One region of the Rossellomorea sp. FM04394 genome, then DNA from elsewhere that is predicted to be linked to it. Evidence: a T-box and tRNA genes for the amino acid it is inferred to sense, from the RefSeq annotation. Region 1 holds a T-box; the other regions hold tRNA genes.

Evidence for each region. A T-box is a leader RNA that pairs with one kind of tRNA and senses whether it is charged. The one in region 1 lies ahead of thrS (threonine--tRNA ligase), so its partner is inferred to be a tRNA-Thr.
Region 2: it has a tRNA-Thr gene. The T-box ahead of thrS (threonine--tRNA ligase) is inferred to sense a tRNA for this amino acid. The anticodon was not compared.
Region 3: it has a tRNA-Thr gene. The T-box ahead of thrS (threonine--tRNA ligase) is inferred to sense a tRNA for this amino acid. The anticodon was not compared.

The regions. Positions count from the first base shown of each region.
Region 1 covers NZ_CP168654.1:2,060,352-2,066,313, forward strand. The annotation lists gene ACCB35_RS10255 (YitT family protein) at 1-716, shown strand, start outside; gene ACCB35_RS10260 (hypothetical protein) at 909-1,220, shown strand; gene ACCB35_RS10265 (undecaprenyl-diphosphate phosphatase) at 1,266-2,087, shown strand; T-box leader at 2,416-2,639, shown strand; gene thrS (threonine--tRNA ligase) at 2,690-3,913, shown strand; gene pyrH (UMP kinase) at 4,110-4,838, shown strand; gene ACCB35_RS10280 (GNAT family N-acetyltransferase) at 4,887-5,306, shown strand; gene ACCB35_RS10285 (4a-hydroxytetrahydrobiopterin dehydratase) at 5,353-5,646, opposite strand; gene ACCB35_RS10290 (aromatic amino acid hydroxylase) at 5,643-5,962, opposite strand, start outside.
Region 2 covers NZ_CP168654.1:1,273,320-1,279,281, reverse strand. The annotation lists gene ACCB35_RS06430 (ABC transporter substrate-binding protein) at 1-100, opposite strand, end outside; gene ACCB35_RS06425 (carbohydrate ABC transporter permease) at 183-1,010, opposite strand; gene ACCB35_RS06420 (carbohydrate ABC transporter permease) at 1,010-1,906, opposite strand; tRNA gene ACCB35_RS06415 (tRNA-Gly) at 2,379-2,452, opposite strand; tRNA gene ACCB35_RS06410 (tRNA-Leu) at 2,457-2,540, opposite strand; tRNA gene ACCB35_RS06405 (tRNA-Cys) at 2,550-2,623, opposite strand; tRNA gene ACCB35_RS06400 (tRNA-Gly) at 2,631-2,705, opposite strand; tRNA gene ACCB35_RS06395 (tRNA-Gln) at 2,710-2,781, opposite strand; tRNA gene ACCB35_RS06390 (tRNA-His) at 2,821-2,896, opposite strand; tRNA gene ACCB35_RS06385 (tRNA-Trp) at 2,908-2,981, opposite strand; tRNA gene ACCB35_RS06380 (tRNA-Tyr) at 3,016-3,099, opposite strand; tRNA gene ACCB35_RS06375 (tRNA-Thr) at 3,119-3,194, opposite strand; tRNA gene ACCB35_RS06370 (tRNA-Phe) at 3,208-3,283, opposite strand; tRNA gene ACCB35_RS06365 (tRNA-Asp) at 3,301-3,377, opposite strand; tRNA gene ACCB35_RS06360 (tRNA-Met) at 3,485-3,558, opposite strand; tRNA gene ACCB35_RS06355 (tRNA-Val) at 3,630-3,705, opposite strand; tRNA gene ACCB35_RS06350 (tRNA-Glu) at 3,747-3,821, opposite strand; tRNA gene ACCB35_RS06345 (tRNA-Ser) at 3,841-3,932, opposite strand; tRNA gene ACCB35_RS06340 (tRNA-Asn) at 3,940-4,014, opposite strand; rRNA gene rrf (5S ribosomal RNA) at 4,022-4,138, opposite strand; rRNA gene ACCB35_RS06330 (23S ribosomal RNA) at 4,437-5,962, opposite strand, start outside.
Region 3 covers NZ_CP168654.1:3,523,279-3,529,240, reverse strand. The annotation lists rRNA gene ACCB35_RS17830 (23S ribosomal RNA) at 1-1,376, shown strand, start outside; rRNA gene rrf (5S ribosomal RNA) at 1,546-1,662, shown strand; tRNA gene ACCB35_RS17820 (tRNA-Val) at 1,673-1,748, shown strand; tRNA gene ACCB35_RS17815 (tRNA-Thr) at 1,863-1,938, shown strand; tRNA gene ACCB35_RS17810 (tRNA-Lys) at 1,962-2,037, shown strand; tRNA gene ACCB35_RS17805 (tRNA-Leu) at 2,073-2,157, shown strand; tRNA gene ACCB35_RS17800 (tRNA-Gly) at 2,166-2,240, shown strand; tRNA gene ACCB35_RS17795 (tRNA-Leu) at 2,250-2,338, shown strand; tRNA gene ACCB35_RS17790 (tRNA-Arg) at 2,395-2,471, shown strand; tRNA gene ACCB35_RS17785 (tRNA-Pro) at 2,479-2,555, shown strand; tRNA gene ACCB35_RS17780 (tRNA-Ala) at 2,563-2,638, shown strand; tRNA gene ACCB35_RS17775 (tRNA-Met) at 2,720-2,796, shown strand; tRNA gene ACCB35_RS17770 (tRNA-Ile) at 2,801-2,877, shown strand; tRNA gene ACCB35_RS17765 (tRNA-Ser) at 2,895-2,987, shown strand; tRNA gene ACCB35_RS17760 (tRNA-Met) at 3,020-3,093, shown strand; tRNA gene ACCB35_RS17755 (tRNA-Asp) at 3,227-3,303, shown strand; tRNA gene ACCB35_RS17750 (tRNA-Phe) at 3,355-3,430, shown strand; tRNA gene ACCB35_RS17745 (tRNA-His) at 3,453-3,528, shown strand; tRNA gene ACCB35_RS17740 (tRNA-Gly) at 3,549-3,622, shown strand; tRNA gene ACCB35_RS17735 (tRNA-Ile) at 3,632-3,708, shown strand; tRNA gene ACCB35_RS17730 (tRNA-Asn) at 3,718-3,792, shown strand; tRNA gene ACCB35_RS17725 (tRNA-Ser) at 3,797-3,887, shown strand; tRNA gene ACCB35_RS17720 (tRNA-Glu) at 3,894-3,965, shown strand; gene glgB (1,4-alpha-glucan branching enzyme) at 4,791-5,962, shown strand, end outside.

The DNA of each region.
Region 1 (5,962 bases):
TGCTCTCCCATATTACCGGCGTTAAGCTTGGTCTTTTCATCTTTATTCTCAATATCCCCTTTTTCTTCATCGGGTATAAACAAATCGGAAAAACCTTCGCATTCTCTACACTTTACGGCATTATCATACTATCGATTTCAACCACTTTTCTTCATCCGGTAGCTGCCTTCACACAAGACATTCTTCTAGCTTCTTTATTCGGCGGGATCGTTCTTGGAATAGGTGTGGGTATGGTCATTCGTTACGGTGGATCTCTTGACGGTACGGAAATCCTTGCTATTCTATCAAGTAAAAAGCTCCCATTCTCTGTCGGTGAAATTATTATGTTTGTCAATCTGTTCATTTTGGCTTCCGCCGGATTTGTGTTTAGTTGGGATAGAGCCATGTATTCACTTCTTGCCTATTACGTAGCTTTTAAAATGATTGATATTACCATTAAAGGACTTGATGAATCCAAATCTGTTTGGATTATAAGTGAAAATTATAAAGAAATTGGTGATGCCCTCTTACACAGACTGGGGAGGGGAGTGACCTATTTGAAGGGGGAAGGAGCCTTTTCAGGAGATGATAAAAAAGTGATATTCTGCGTCATCACACGTCTGGAGGAAGCGAAACTTAAAGACATCGTCGCAGAACATGATCCATCCGCTTTTCTAGCCATTGCTGATATAGCAGAGGTAAGGGGAGGGAGGTTCAAGAAGAAAGATATTCATTAGGCAGAAGCACAGTATAGGGAAACCCCTTGACTGTGCTTTTTTTGATTTGACTTAAATAATTGATTTTAGACTCCTTTCGTCAGTCAAATGATTCATTGGAAGTGTTCTGTTTAATAGCTTACAATTCCTTATTGTCGTCCCGTGTCGGTTATAGTATGATAAGCTAGATTATCACGGGACGGGGGCAAGAGTGTGAAGAAAGTCATGTTGCTTGTGCTATTTTGCTGTTTTGGAATTTTCCAGCAGATAAACGATGTTCAGGTTCATATGGGAGGAGAAGTCATTCAGGATCAAGCCCAGATTGCCTATCTTGAGGATGATTCTTTCTCATTGAACCCGACTTTAGTGACGAAGAAAGTAGAAGATAAAAGTAGATTTCCTTTTAAAAGAATTCTGCCCCTGATTCCTCCCATTTTTTTCAATGAGCGACTCTTTTCCCATTGTAGTGGGGATTCAACCGGTTTTGAAGTCATCGTGAAATATCACTCCAACTATCTTTCATGACTGCTTTATTCACAGTATGATTAAACGATAGAGGAGAAATGATAAATGGACGTCATCATGTTAATAAAAGCATTCATCTTAGGCTTGGTCGAGGGGTTAACGGAATTTGCCCCTGTATCTTCCACTGGCCATATGATAGTAGTAGACGATTTATGGATCAAATCAAAAGAAGTATTGGGTAAATATCCAGCAAATACGTTCAAAGTTGTGATCCAACTAGGCTCAATTTTAGCGGTTGTCATTGTATTTAGAGAGAGATTTAAAGATTTACTTGGATTTAATCAACGTACCGCAAGTAAAACATCCAGTTTAAAGTTAACCCACATACTGGCTGGATTGATTCCCGCAGTGATCCTGGGCTTGTTATTTGAGGATTATATCGATGAGCATCTTTTTTCGCTTAATACAGTTCTGGCTGGCTTAACGATCGGTGCTTTCCTCATGATTGCAGCGGATTTATTTCGCCCCAAAAGCGTCACAGTGGAAAATGTTGATCAGATAACACATAAAAAAGCGATGGTGATCGGGCTTATTCAATGCTTATCATTATGGCCAGGATTTTCACGGTCAGGATCCACCATCTCTGGAGGAGTTTTACTTGGATTAAGCTACCGGGCTGCGTCGGATTTTACATTCATAATGGCGGTTCCGATCATGCTGGGAGCAAGTTCCCTTTCTCTAATGAAGAACTGGATGTACTTCACCCCTGAATTTCTACCGTTTTTATTGGTTGGATTTCTAAGTGCATTTCTATTCGCTTATCTGTCAATACACTTTTTTCTTAAAGTAATCAATAAGATCAGGTTAATTCCTTTTGCCATTTATCGACTGGTTCTGGTCGCGATAATATTTCTTGTTTTTTACTAAAATCACTCTTGACAGTTAGAAAATACTACCATATAATTTCAATAACAATTTTATTCTAAATTGAATATACTATACGAAAGCAAAGATGAGGACATGATTCATTCTGTTTTTTCTTGATCAGAGAGCAGGGTCACCGGCTGAGAGCCCTGAAGAGAAAGGAATGACTTACCACCTCGGAGCTATTATGGTGAAATGTCAGTATCCATAATCGGGAAAACCGTTATCTTACTTAAGCGAAGAGTACTATTTTACACTTCGGAATTAGGGTGGAACCACGACCGCACTCGTCCCTTGGTTAGGGATGGGTGCGGTTTTTTTATTAATTGAATAAAAAGTGATGAAGAGGACACGAATCATTTACTGCTTTTCTTACCAGAGAACAGGGTCACATGGCTGAGAGCCCTGAAGAAAAGGAAATGATTTACCACCTTGGAGCTATTATGGTGAAATGTCAGTATCCATAATCGGGAAAACCGTTATCAACTTTGAGCGGAGGGCTTTTGTTCAGCACTTCGGAATTAGGGTGGTACCACGACCGCATTCGTCCCTTGACAGGGATGAATGCGGTTTTTTATATAAAAAAATGATTAGGAGGAGACAAAATGTCAATTCAATCTGAAGTGGAAAAACGTAATCACAGGAAATTGGGTCAGGAGCTGGAGCTTTTTGTATCGATGGAGGAAGCACCAGGGATGCCCTTTTATTTACCGAAAGGGATGCTATTACGTAATGAATTGGAAGACTTTTGGAAGAAGGAGCATCGGAAAGCAGGATACCAAGAGATTAGGACTCCCATCATGATGAAGCAGGAGCTATGGGAAAAGTCAGGGCACTGGGATCATTACCATGAGAATATGTATTTCTCAGAGGTAGATGATCAGAAATATGCAATCAAGCCAATGAGTTGCCCAGGGGCAGTCTTGATCTATAAAAGTAAGAGAAGAAGTTATCGTGAATTACCCCTTCGATATGGTGAACTGGGATTGGTTCATCGACATGAGCTATCGGGTTCATTAAGCGGATTATTGAGAGTCCGCTCCTTCACTCAGGATGATGCTCATCTATTTGTAAGGGAAGATCAAATCCGGTCGGAGCTTCATAAAGTATTGGATCTTATCGATCTTTTCTATAGTAAATTCGGGTTTGACTATAAGGTTGAGCTTTCGACTCGTCCGGAAGATTTTATGGGCTCCGTTGCATTATGGGATCAAGCTGAAGGAGATTTGGAAGGTGTGTTGAAAGAGAGAGGAGTCAACTATCATGTTAATAAAGGAGACGGTGCTTTCTACGGGCCCAAAATTGATTTTCATATATTGGACGTCATTGGTCGAAGCTGGCAATGTGGAACAGTTCAACTTGATTTTCAAATGCCTGAAAAATTTGAGTGTGAATATATTGGAGAAGACAATGGAACAGCCAGACCGATTATGATTCATCGAGCGATATACGGTTCGATCGAACGCTTTATGGCAATCATCATTGAACATTTCGGAGGAGACTTTCCCCTTTGGTTAGCTCCACACCAGGTCAAAATCCTTCCAATCTCCGACGCGCATATCCAATATGCTCAAGCTGTGAAGTCTCAATTAGAAAGAGAAGGGTTTAGGGTGGAAATCGATGATCGTGTAGAAAAAGTCGGTATGAAAATCAGAGAAGCAGAGATGCAAAAAGTTCCTTATATGATGGTAATTGGAGATAAGGAGGTCGAGGGTGATTCTATTTCGTTACGTAAGAGGAAGGAAGGAAACGTCGGCATGTTGAAGATAGAAGATGCTTTATTGAAGTTACAAGAAGAGATAAATGGCTCGGATAAACAGTCGAACTAAGCGTTATAAATCCACTTGACCTTTTCCTGAATTTTCTTTACAATTGGAGAAAGAAAATTCTGAATATGAGAGGGGGAGAAGGAATGCAACAATATTATCGATCATGTTTAGCCATTTCTCCCCCTATAAAAAGAGCTAAAAGGGTATTATCCATTACCTTTTTAGTTCTTTTTTTATGTCCAGGGGAGGAAAAAAGATGAGATATAAGCGTGTATTAATTAAATTAAGTGGTGGGGCATTGGCTGATAAGGAAGGAAATAATTTTGGTGCAGAAGAACTTGAACACATTGCAGGAGAAATCATGTCCATCGTCAATATGGGGATTGAAGTCTCCTTGGTGGTAGGTGGTGGCAATATATTTCGAGGCAGTCTTGCAGATACATGGGGAATAGACCGGGTAGAAGCAGACAGTATTGGAACCCTTGGAACCATCATCAACAGTTTGATGCTTAGAGGGGTGTTGAAAAGCAAAACCGACAAAGAAGTTCGAGTGATGACTTCAATTCCAGTTTCAACGTTAGCTGAACCTTATATTCGACTTCGCGCCGTTCATCATCTTGCAAAAGGATATATTGTCATATTCGGTGGTGGGAATGGTCAACCTTTCGTTACGACGGATTATCCCAGCGTTCAGCGAGCCATTGAAACGAATAGTGACGCCATCCTGGTAGCCAAGCAAGGGGTCGATGGTGTTTTTACAAGTGACCCTAAACGGGATAAAAAGGCCAAGATGTACCATAACCTAAATTATGATGACGTTGTAACGAATAATATTAAAGTCATGGATCAATCAGCTCTGCTGTTAGCAAGGGACTATAAACTTCCTGTTCACATTTTTAATTTTGATCAGGCAGGAATCATGGAGGAAATATGCTCAGGTCAGAAGCGGGGAACACTAATTAATCATGAAGAGACGAGACTTTGATAATGGGCATTTTATTCACTTAAACCTAGATGGGAGGAGCAAAGCATAATGGAGATCGGGATCCATAACAAATATGATCCGGATAAGATAGATGAGATACGTGCAGTGTACCAGTCAGCAGGTTGGTTGAAGCATTCAAATGAAGTAATTACCAAGGTTTTTCAAAGAAGTGATATAGTCACTTTCGCTATAAGTGATGGTAGGATCATTGGAGTTGGAAGAGCCCTAACGGATGGTGTATTCAATGCAGCAATATATGATGTGGTCGTTCATCTAGAGTATCAAAAAATTGGAATCGGCAGTCTCATCATGAGTGACCTTTTAGAGCAGTTAAAAGATGTTTCCTGCGTTCAATTAATCTCCACAACCGGTAATGAAGAGTTTTATAGAAAACATGGAATGAAGAAACTGAAAACGGGTATGGCTAGATATTTGAATTCAAGTTTGACGGGTGAGTATTTGGATTAAGAGGCATTGAAAAAGAGAGACGGCCACGTGTGACCGTCTCTTTTGTTTACACCATTTCCTTATAGAGCTTTTCATACTGAATCGCCACATCGAAGTCCAAATCCGTGAGGCCATTTTCACTCCAGGAAGTCAACTCTACTATAACCAATTTGTATTGAATCGTTATAAATGGATGGTGATTCACTTCCTCCGCTGCCTCTGCCAGCTTGTTGACAAACCTTATTCCTTCAAGATAATTCTTGAACCGGTAGCGCCGTTCAATCCATTTCTCTTCTTTAATGCGCCATTTCTCAAGAGTTTCAAGTTTATGAGAAATGGCAGCTTCACTTAACTTCTTCATACCATAACTCCTTTCCTTCCATATATGACATCAAGACCATTTTGAATGAGACGTGCAAACCGATCCTGCTTACTTAATATATTTAAGTCTTTCAGAAGCTCTTCCTTTAACTGAGATTCCGGCTCGTGAATCTGCAATAGTTCAATCATTTCAAGTCTAAGCAGCCACTCTTCAGGGAAATCCTCTTTCAGCCTGCCAACTATACTATGAATAAGATCTATGGAAAAGGCTACTTCTCTCAGTTCTCTGACCTCTCTAAAGAGGCTGTCCAATGGTGTAAGATCACGGGGTTTGCCATCCTCTTCTTCAATGAGTG
Region 2 (5,962 bases), 790 kb from region 1:
ACTCTCCGCCTGATTTGCTTGTAGTGTCTTTAGAAGAACAGCCGGCAATAATTCCAAAAACTAAAACCAAAGACATACAAAGTAAAAGTATACGTTTCATAAATGGATTGACCTCCCTGATATAAAATATTTTATATAAATTTCTGTATCAATGATAGACCATCTTGACAGAAACTTTATATCTACTTAATTGACCCTGAAGCAATACCTTTGATGATATGCTTCTGTAAAAACAAGAAGAAAATGATAATGGGAGTAATGCCAAGCACCAATGCTGCCAGACCCATATCCCATTGCTTCGTATACTGAGCGAAGAACGAGCTTGCTGCGAGTGGAATCGTGCGCAGCTCTGCATCCTGTAAAACAAGAAGCGGAAGCAGATAGTCATTCCAAATCCATAAAGTGTTCAGAATGATCACAGTCACTGTTATCGGCTTAAGTAATGGGAAGACAATTCTCCAGAACACACCAAACTGACTGCACCCGTCAATCATCGCGGATTCTTCAATCTCAATCGGAACGGTTTTCACAAATCCATGATACAAGAAAAGGGAAAGTGGTACGCCAAATCCGAAGTACATAAGGATCAAACCTGGAATGCTATTCGTAAGCCCTAACGTTCCCCCTACCTTCATAAGAGGGATCATCACTGTCTGGAACGGAATGACCATGGCTGATACAAAGATGACAAATAAGATTTTGCTGAACTTCCCTGGCGTACGAACCATTTTCCACGCCGCCATCGAGCTGATGATCACTAATCCAATATTACTGAAAACGGTGATGACCAAGGAGTTCCAGAATGCACGTGGGAAGTTGATGATCTCCCACACTTTCGCATAGTTAGAGAAAACAAATTCCTTTGGCCACGCAGCCGCATCGATCAAAATCGCTGCAAATGGCTTCACCGAGTTGATCAGTACGAAGTAGAAAGGAATAAGGAAAATGAGCCCTATGACAATACCGATGATCTCTAATACAAACGTTCTTTTCGTATAGCGATTGCCCATTATGCCTGAACCTCCTTCTTCTTCGTCACCATCACCTGAACCGTAGTAAACACTGCCACTACCACAAAGAACAGGATCGATTTGGCTGTCCCGAGGCCATAGCGGTTGTTCTGGAACGCCTCTTGATAAATATTGATCGCCACAGATTGTGTAGAATTGAATGGTCCCCCACCTGTTAACGAGATGTTCAAATCGAATATCTTAAAGGCCATTGAAATCGTCAAGAAGAAACAAATCGTGAACGCCGGTAAAATCAATGGAATGATAATTTTCGTCAACAACGTCCAGTTTGATGCCCCATCTATCCTCGCTGCTTCAAGCAATGAGTTGTCCACCCCCTGTAAAGCTGCTACGTAAATGACCATCATGTATCCCGAAATCTGCCATGCAAACACGATGACAATCCCCCAGAATGCCGTCGTTTCATCACCCAGCCAAGGCATCTTAAAGAATCCAATCCCCGTCATATTCCCAAGTGAGGCAAACCCTTTAACAAAAATGAACTGCCAGATGAACCCGAGTAGCAATCCACCGATCACGTTCGGAATAAAAAACACTGTCCGCAAAATGTTTCTCGTCTTCAATGCTGCATTCAGCAGCAGCGCAAACCCGAAACCTATCAAGTTACTAATAATCACGGCTGCAAACATAAACTTCGTCGTGAACATAAAGGAATTAAAGAATGTCTTATCATCTGTGAAGATCTTTTTGTAGTTATCAAATCCAACCCACTCCACAACTGAGCTGACACCATTCCATGAGGTAAACGAATAATACACACCCATCAAAAATGGAAGAATCTGAATCACTAAGAAAAATATAAGTGCCGGTCCAACAAAGGCAGCATACGTCAGCAAGCTCTTATACTTGAACTTCTTCTTCGTCACTGCTTTCATTTGTACGTCTCTGCTTACCGGTCCAGTCTGAATCTTTGGTTCCACCCGTCTCACCACCCTTAATTATGTAATCGCTTTCTTATATTATAATGGTAGCGCTTACTTAAAAAGGGGAACTCAATTGACAAAGAAGGTGTAAAATTTTGACTAGATGGGTTTGGGTTTGGTGTTGTGGTGGGTATATGAAAAGGTTGGACTTCTTTGGTTTAGTTAGGTGACCCCAGCGTGCAATGAGTTTTTGAAAATAAAATCTTGGAATTGAAAATAAAAGTGGAAAATTTGAAAATAAAATCGTGGAATTGAAAATAAATGGTCCAGTTTTGAAAATATATTGGTCTTGATCGAAAGTAAATGGAGCGAAGTCGATTAGATAAGCGTCAATAACGATGAAAGTCATGCTAAACAGATGATTTTTCATAATTAGACAATAAAAAAGACTTCCTCATAATGAGAAAGCCTGTCGTATGTAAGTTGGAGCGGGTGAAGGGAATCGAACCCTCATCATCAGCTTGGAAGGCTGAGGTTTTACCACTAAACTACACCCGCGATGTGGTACCGGTGGCCGGGGTCGAACCGGCACTCCAGAGGAACACGATTTTGAGTCGTGCGCGTCTGCCTATTCCGCCACACCGGCATTACATTTTGGAGGCGGCAACCGGATTTGAACCGGTGATCAGGGTTTTGCAGACCCATGCCTTACCACTTGGCTATGCCGCCTTAATATTGGAGCGGAAGACGGGATTCGAACCCGCGACCCCCACCTTGGCAAGGTGGTGTTCTACCACTGAACTACTTCCGCACTACTGGGCTAGCTGGATTCGAACCAACGCATGTCGCAGTCAAAGTGCGATGCCTTACCGCTTGGCTATAGCCCACTGATAGTATATGTCACGGAAATAAAAATGTGACTTTAATGGGGCGACTGATGGGAATCGAACCCACGAATGCCTGAACCACAATCAGGTGCGTTAACCACTTCGCCACAATCGCCATGATAAAATTGGCAGGGGTAGTAGGAATCGAACCCACACCAAAGGTTTTGGAGACCTTCGTTCTACCTTTAAACTATACCCCTATAAGAATAGATATTCTGCTTAGATAAAAACAAATGGTGGAGGGGGGCAGATTCGAACTGCCGAACCCGAAGGAGCGGATTTACAGTCCGCCGCGTTTAGCCACTTCGCTACCCCTCCAAATATTATATCACTCGAGTGGTGCCGGCAAGAGGACTTGAACCCCCAACCTACTGATTACAAGTCAGTTGCTCTACCAGTTGAGCTACACCGGCATCAAGTAATAAATGGTGGCTCAGGACGGAATCGAACCGCCGACACATGGATTTTCAGTCCATTGCTCTACCAACTGAGCTACTGAGCCACTATGTAAAATAAAAATGGCGGTCCGGACGGGACTCGAACCCGCGACCTCCTGCGTGACAGGCAGGCATTCTAACCAACTGAACTACCGGACCAAAGCTTTTTGCGTTAGCAAAATAGGTTTCATTACCTTGACGTTAGTCAAAATAACTATCCATGCGTGACTCATTAAGGATTATGCTATCCCAAGTCAAAAATGGTATTGCGGGGACAGGATTTGAACCTGCGACCTTCGGGTTATGAGCCCGACGAGCTACCGAACTGCTCCACCCCGCGACGATATAATTGTAACTTATATAATCTTATATAATATGGAAGATTTTTTTCACTACGCTTCGTGAAAATCATGGTGGAGGATGACGGGATCGAACCGCCGACCCTCTGCTTGTAAGGCAGATGCTCTCCCAGCTGAGCTAATCCTCCAACATATTAATTGTTTGTTTTTCACATTCGGATAAAAGTGTTGGTGACCCATACGGGATTCGAACCCGTGTTACCGCCGTGAAAGGGCGGTGTCTTAACCGCTTGACCAATGGGCCTTAGTAAAAAGAATTGTTATGGCGGAGAGCAAGGGATTTGAACCCTTGAGACAGCGTTAACCGTCTACACGATTTCCAATCGTGCTCCTTCGGCCACTCGGACAGCTCTCCAATATGATGGCTCCGCAGGCAAGATTCGAACTTGCGACCGATCGGTTAACAGCCGATAGCTCTACCACTGAGCTACTGCGGAACGATATGCCTGGCGACGTCCTACTCTCACAGGGGGAGATCCCCCAACTACCATCGGCGCTGAAGAGCTTAACTTCCGTGTTCGGCATGGGAACGGGTGTGACCTCTTCGCCATTGTCACCAGACAATTTCTTGTCTCTTTTTTAAGGACAAGTACTATTATATCGCGTAGATATAATTTTTCAAGGCTTTTTTTATATTTTTGTATAAAATTCATTCCCTGAAAACTAGATAAAGAATTGATGTCAAGAAAGCCGAATATCGACCAATGTTGTATCTGCTTCTTCAAGTAGATACCATTCCAGCTCCGGCGGCTAGAGACTCGAAGTCATTTCAGTTCAATCAGCTGAGGGTAAAAGGCACCCTCTTCTGATTGCCCAGAAATGCTTGTCGTCTCTGTTCAAGCCGCCTCCGCTTTATAGTGTGGTTAAGTCCTCGATCGATTAGTATCAGTCAACTCCACATGTCGCCATGCTTCCATCTCTGACCTATCTACCTAGTCATCTTCTAGGGATCTTACTCACTTACGTGATGGGAAATCTCATCTCGAGGGGGGCTTCATGCTTAGATGCTTTCAGCACTTATCCCTTCCGCACATAGCTACCCAGCGATGCCTTTGGCAAGACAACTGGTACACCAGCGGTGCGTCCATCCCGGTCCTCTCGTACTAAGGACAGCTCCTCTCAAATTTCCTGCGCCCACGACGGATAGGGACCGAACTGTCTCACGACGTTCTGAACCCAGCTCGCGTACCGCTTTAATGGGCGAACAGCCCAACCCTTGGGACCGACTACAGCCCCAGGATGCGATGAGCCGACATCGAGGTGCCAAACCTCCCCGTCGATGTGGACTCTTGGGGGAGATAAGCCTGTTATCCCCGGGGTAGCTTTTATCCGTTGAGCGATGGCCCTTCCATGCGGAACCACCGGATCACTAAGCCCGACTTTCGTCCCTGCTCGACTTGTAGGTCTCGCAGTCAAGCTCCCTTGTGCCTTTACACTCTGCGAATGATTTCCAACCATTCTGAGGGAACCTTTGGGCGCCTCCGTTACTCTTTAGGAGGCGACCGCCCCAGTCAAACTGCCCACCTGACACTGTCTCCCACCCCGATAAGGGGCGCGGGTTAGAATTTCAATACAGCCAGGGTAGTATCCCACCGATGCCTCCACCGAAGCTAGCGCTCCGGCTTCCAAGGCTCCTACCTATCCTGTACAAGCTGTACCAAAATTCAATATCAGGCTACAGTAAAGCTCCACGGGGTCTTTCCGTCCTGTCGCGGGTAACCTGCATCTTCACAGGTACTATAATTTCACCGAGTCTCTCGTTGAGACAGTGCCCAGATCGTTACGCCTTTCGTGCGGGTCGGAACTTACCCGACAAGGAATTTCGCTACCTTAGGACCGTTATAGTTACGGCCGCCGTTTACTGGGGCTTCGATTCGCACCTTCGCTTGCGCTAAGCACTCCTCTTAACCTTCCAGCACCGGGCAGGCGTCAGCCCCTATACTTCGCCTTACGGCTTCGCAGAGACCTGTGTTTTTGCTAAACAGTCGCCTGGGCCTATTCACTGCGGCTCTCTCGGGCTTGCACCCTACCAGAGCACCCCTTCTCCCGAAGTTACGGGGTCATTTTGCCGAGTTCCTTAACGAGAGTTCTCTCGCTCACCTTAGGATTCTCTCCTCGCCTACCTGTGTCGGTTTGCGGTACGGGCACCTTTTTCCTCGCTAGAGGCTTTTCTTGGCAGTGTGGAATCAGGAACTTCGCTACTATAATTCGCTCGCTATCACAGCTCAGCCTTCACGATGATGGGATTTGCCTCATCATCAGCCTAACTGCTTAGACGCACATATCCAGCAGTGCGCTTACCCTATCCTCCTGCGTCCCCCCATTGCTCAAACGGAAAAGAGGTGGTACAGGAATATCAACCTGTTGTCCATCGTCTACGCCTAT
Region 3 (5,962 bases), 1.5 Mb from region 1:
TGAAGGCTGAGCTGTGATAGCGAGCGAATTATAGTAGCGAAGTTCCTGATTCCACACTGCCAAGAAAAGCCTCTAGCGAGGAAAAAGGTGCCCGTACCGCAAACCGACACAGGTAGGCGAGGAGAGAATCCTAAGGTGAGCGAGAGAACTCTCGTTAAGGAACTCGGCAAAATGACCCCGTAACTTCGGGAGAAGGGGTGCTCTGGTAGGGTGCAAGCCCGAGAGAGCCGCAGTGAATAGGCCCAGGCGACTGTTTAGCAAAAACACAGGTCTCTGCGAAGCCGTAAGGCGAAGTATAGGGGCTGACGCCTGCCCGGTGCTGGAAGGTTAAGAGGAGTGCTTAGCGCAAGCGAAGGTGCGAATCGAAGCCCCAGTAAACGGCGGCCGTAACTATAACGGTCCTAAGGTAGCGAAATTCCTTGTCGGGTAAGTTCCGACCCGCACGAAAGGCGTAACGATCTGGGCACTGTCTCAACGAGAGACTCGGTGAAATTATAGTACCTGTGAAGATGCAGGTTACCCGCGACAGGACGGAAAGACCCCGTGGAGCTTTACTGTAGCCTGATATTGAATTTTGGTACAGCTTGTACAGGATAGGTAGGAGCCTTGGAAGCCGGAGCGCCAGCTTCGGTGGAGGCATCGGTGGGATACTACCCTGGCTGTATTGAAATTCTAACCCGCGCCCCTTATCGGGGTGGGAGACAGTGTCAGGTGGGCAGTTTGACTGGGGCGGTCGCCTCCTAAAGAGTAACGGAGGCGCCCAAAGGTTCCCTCAGAATGGTTGGAAATCATTCGCAGAGTGTAAAGGCACAAGGGAGCTTGACTGCGAGACCTACAAGTCGAGCAGGGACGAAAGTCGGGCTTAGTGATCCGGTGGTTCCGCATGGAAGGGCCATCGCTCAACGGATAAAAGCTACCCCGGGGATAACAGGCTTATCTCCCCCAAGAGTCCACATCGACGGGGAGGTTTGGCACCTCGATGTCGGCTCATCGCATCCTGGGGCTGTAGTCGGTCCCAAGGGTTGGGCTGTTCGCCCATTAAAGCGGTACGCGAGCTGGGTTCAGAACGTCGTGAGACAGTTCGGTCCCTATCCGTCGTGGGCGCAGGAAATTTGAGAGGAGCTGTCCTTAGTACGAGAGGACCGGGATGGACGCACCGCTGGTGTACCAGTTGTCTTGCCAAAGGCATCGCTGGGTAGCTATGTGCGGAAGGGATAAGTGCTGAAAGCATCTAAGCATGAAGCCCCCCTCGAGATGAGATTTCCCATCACGTATGTGAGTAAGATCCCTAGAAGATGACTAGGTAGATAGGTCAGAGATGGAAGCATGGCGACATGTGGAGTTGACTGATACTAATCGATCGAGGACTTAACCACAAAGAGTCATTTTTAAATGAACAACATTGGCTGATATTCGGCTTTCTTGACATCAATTCTTTATCTAGTTTTCAGGGAATAAATTTTATACGAAAATATAAAAAAACCTTGAAAAATTATATCTACGCGATATAATAGTACTTGTCCCTAAAAAAGAGACAAGAAATTGTCTGGTGACTATGGCGAAGAGGTCACACCCGTTCCCATGCCGAACACGGAAGTTAAGCTCTTCAGCGCCGATGGTAGTTGGGGGATCTCCCCCTGTGAGAGTAGGACGTCGCCAGGCTTTATATTTTGGAGGATTAGCTCAGCTGGGAGAGCATCTGCCTTACAAGCAGAGGGTCGGCGGTTCGATCCCGTCATCCTCCACCAAGTTTTTTACGAAAGTAAAATAAACTTCATTTTATTTTGCGCCAGCAAAATATCTTTCCTTGAACTGCTTCTATGAAGTAACTTGTTTTAAAAACTTCATTTGAAAGTAAATATGCCGGTGTAGCTCAACTGGTAGAGCAACTGACTTGTAATCAGTAGGTTGGGGGTTCAAGTCCTCTTGCCGGCACCATTTGGTTTTCTTACTATATAGATGAGCCATTAGCTCAGTTGGTAGAGCATCTGACTTTTAATCAGAGGGTCGAAGGTTCGAGTCCTTCATGGCTCACCATTGATTTTTGCAATAGCAAATTATCAATCATACATGCGGGTGTGGCGGAATTGGCAGACGCACCAGACTTAGGATCTGGCGCCGCAAGGCGTGGGGGTTCAAGTCCCTTCACCCGCACCATTTATTATGCGGAAGTAGTTCAGTGGTAGAACACCACCTTGCCAAGGTGGGGGTCGCGGGTTCGAATCCCGTCTTCCGCTCCAGAAGATTTTGCCGGGGTGGCGGAACTGGCAGACGCACAGGACTTAAAATCCTGCGGTAGGTGACTACCGTACCGGTTCGATTCCGGTCCTCGGCACCAAAGTTTTTTGCGCCAGCAAAATAACTTTCCTTGCTTTGTCTTTAATGAATTATTTTGCGCCCGTAGCTCAATTGGATAGAGCGTTTGACTACGGATCAAAAGGTTAGGGGTTCGACTCCTCTCGGGCGCGCCATATAGATCGGGAAGTAGCTCAGCTTGGTAGAGCACTTGGTTTGGGACCAAGGGGTCGCAGGTTCGAATCCTGTCTTCCCGACCACTTCTTTGGGGCCTTAGCTCAGCTGGGAGAGCGCCTGCTTTGCACGCAGGAGGTCAGCGGTTCGATCCCGCTAGGCTCCACCAAGTTTTTTTACGAAAGTAAACTAAACTTCAATGATATTTGGGATATCCATCTATCAATTAATTTGATATTAAATGTTTCTTGGCGGTGTAGCTCAGCTGGCTAGAGCGTACGGTTCATACCCGTGAGGTCGGGGGTTCGATCCCCTCCGCCGCTACCAAAAGGGACCTTTAGCTCAGTTGGTTAGAGCAGACGGCTCATAACCGTCCGGTCGTAGGTTCGAGTCCTACAAGGTCCACCAAGTACCATTTTCATTACGGAGGAATACCCAAGTCCGGCTGAAGGGATCGGTCTTGAAAACCGACAGGGGTGTAACAGCCCGCGGGGGTTCGAATCCCCCTTCCTCCTCCATATTTTATTCTATGGTAAATTCTATATATCGTCGCGGGGTGGAGCAGTTCGGTAGCTCGTCGGGCTCATAACCCGAAGGTCGCAGGTTCAAATCCTGTCCCCGCAATACCATTTTTGACTTAGGATAGGATATTCCTTGATGAGTCACGCATGGATAGTTATTTTCGCTATCGCAGAATAATGAAACCTATTTTGCTGGCGCAAACAATGAAAGTTATTTTGCTGACGCAAAAAACTCTGGTCCGGTAGTTCAGTTGGTTAGAATGCCTGCCTGTCACGCAGGAGGTCGCGGGTTCGAGTCCCGTCCGGACCGCCATTTTCTAAAAAAAGATTATGGTTCATAATTAAATATTTTACTCTAAAGTAAGGCTCAGTAGCTCAGTTGGTAGAGCAATGGACTGAAAATCCATGTGTCGGCGGTTCGATTCCGTCCTGAGCCACCATTTTTTATTTAAAGATATTATGGCGATTGTGGCGAAGTGGTTAACGCACCTGATTGTGGTTCAGGCATTCGTGGGTTCGATTCCCATCAGTCGCCCCATACTTTCTTATTTCATTACCGCGGGTGTAGTTTAGTGGTAAAACCTCAGCCTTCCAAGCTGATGATGAGGGTTCGATTCCCTTCACCCGCTCCAATTCTTAATGGGCCTATAGCTCAGCTGGTTAGAGCGCACGCCTGATAAGCGTGAGGTCGGTGGTTCGAGTCCACTTAGGCCCACCATTTCATTATTCCGCAGTAGCTCAGTGGTAGAGCTATCGGCTGTTAACCGATCGGTCGCAAGTTCGAATCTTGCCTGCGGAGCCAATATGGGGAAGTACTCAAGTGGCTGAAGAGGCGCCCCTGCTAAGGGTGTAGGTCGGGCAACCGGCGCGAGGGTTCAAATCCCTCCTTCTCCGCCATATTATGGCCCATTGGTCAAGCGGTTAAGACACCGCCCTTTCACGGCGGTAACACGGGTTCGAATCCCGTATGGGTCATCTAAAAAAAGACTATCATTTTGATAGTCTTTTTTTATTGTATAAAGAAGAATTGGTGGCCATTTTATTAAAAATAAAATGAAAATATGACTAAATAAAGAGATTTAGTTGAATATGAAGCCAGATCGGGGCTAGATTAATCTGTTTTACATGAGAAAGCATGCTTCTACTTCTGTACGAGGGATATATTATCGACTTTCCGCCATATATTATCGACTTTCCACCATATATTATCGACTTTTCCCATTATATTATCAACTTCTACACTCCTCTTTTCAGCTCACATTTTAATTACAATAAAAGGAGGATACGAGGAAACATTAGTCAGTGATCTTCGAAGAGTAAAAGGCTTATACGACCTCTTAAATTTCTCCATTATTCATATCCAGTATTCCATCACCTAACCCAGATTCCTCCAAAAATTACACTATGCATGGGTTCTCCATTATTGTACTTTAAAACAGGTTTCATCCACCCTAAGAATGCAAATGCCAGATCTATCATCGATTATTAATCACCCCTCCATTCGACACCGCCCAGCCCTCTCACAACAAACCAAAAACCATACAAAATACCGGAATCCTTCTGCTTTTTCATCAAATTTCACTTTTTTTAATTAAAAAACTTTCGACAAATTTCGCTATGGATTCAACACGATTCCCCTATGTTCTTCCAATGTAAACCCTATCATTTAGTAAGACTTTCCAATAGTGTACCTTTTTAATAGATGTATGTAGGAAATTGTCGTAATTGAGCGACGATAATAAAAAGGATTTTGATGAAGTTGAAAGAAAGTAGTAAGTAGATTGAAAAAATGTAGGTGAGATGATGAACGCAATGACCATATCAGATTATGATGTTTTTTTGTTTCATGAGGGAAATTTGCAGCAGGCCTATCAGTTTATGGGTTCACATGTGAGAAGAGATTCTACAGGGACCTATACAGAATTTTGCGTTTGGGCACCGAAAGCAAGACATGTTTCATTGGTTGGATCTTTTAATGATTGGAATGGAACCGGGTATGAACTTACAAGGCGGAATAACGAAGGTTTATGGACAATTCGCATTGATGGGGATCTATCGGGAGAAACGTATAAGTACGAGATTACGACTCTATCGGGATCCAAGAAGCTGAAGGCGGACCCCTATGGATTTGCTTCCGAGAAGCGTCCGAATACTGCAAGCGTGGTGTATGAGCTGCAGGGGTTTTCATGGGAAGATGAGGAGTGGCTTGAACATCGAGCCAGTTCGACGGTCTATGACAAGCCTATGGCGATTTATGAAGTGCATTTAGGCACTTGGAAAAAGAAAGCGGGGAAGTTTCTTTCTTATAAGGAATTGGCACAGCAATTGATTCCTCATGTGAAAGAACAAGGTTTTACACATATTGAGTTGCTGCCTGTCACGGAGCATCCGTTTGATCGTTCTTGGGGGTATCAAGGTACTGGTTATTATTCTCCGACTAGTCGCTATGGCTCACCTCATGAATTGATGGCGTTCGTGAATGAATGTCATTTACATAATATTGGCGTGATTTTGGATTGGGTCCCGGGTCATTTTTGTAAGGACGCTCACGGGTTATACGAATTTGATGGTTCTTTTGCTTATGAGTATGGAGAGGAAAGGGATCGTGAGAATTATACCTGGGGAACGGCGAATTTTGATTTAGGTAAGGGAGAAGTGAGAAGCTTCCTGATTTCGAATGCCCGTTTCTGGATGGATCTTTATCATATTGATGGATTCAGGATTGATGCAGTTGCCAACATTATTTACTGGGCTAACCAGGGAGAGCTTGCTCCCAATGAAGGAGCCATACAGTTTTTGAAAAACTTGAATAAGGCAGTGTTCGAGTATGATTCTTCGATTCTGATGATTGCGGAGGATTCTACAGACTGGCCTCAGGTGACGTCTCCAGTTCATTACGGAGGACTTGGCTTTAATTATAAGTGGAATATGGGATGGATGAATGACGTCCTTAAATATATGGAAACAGACAC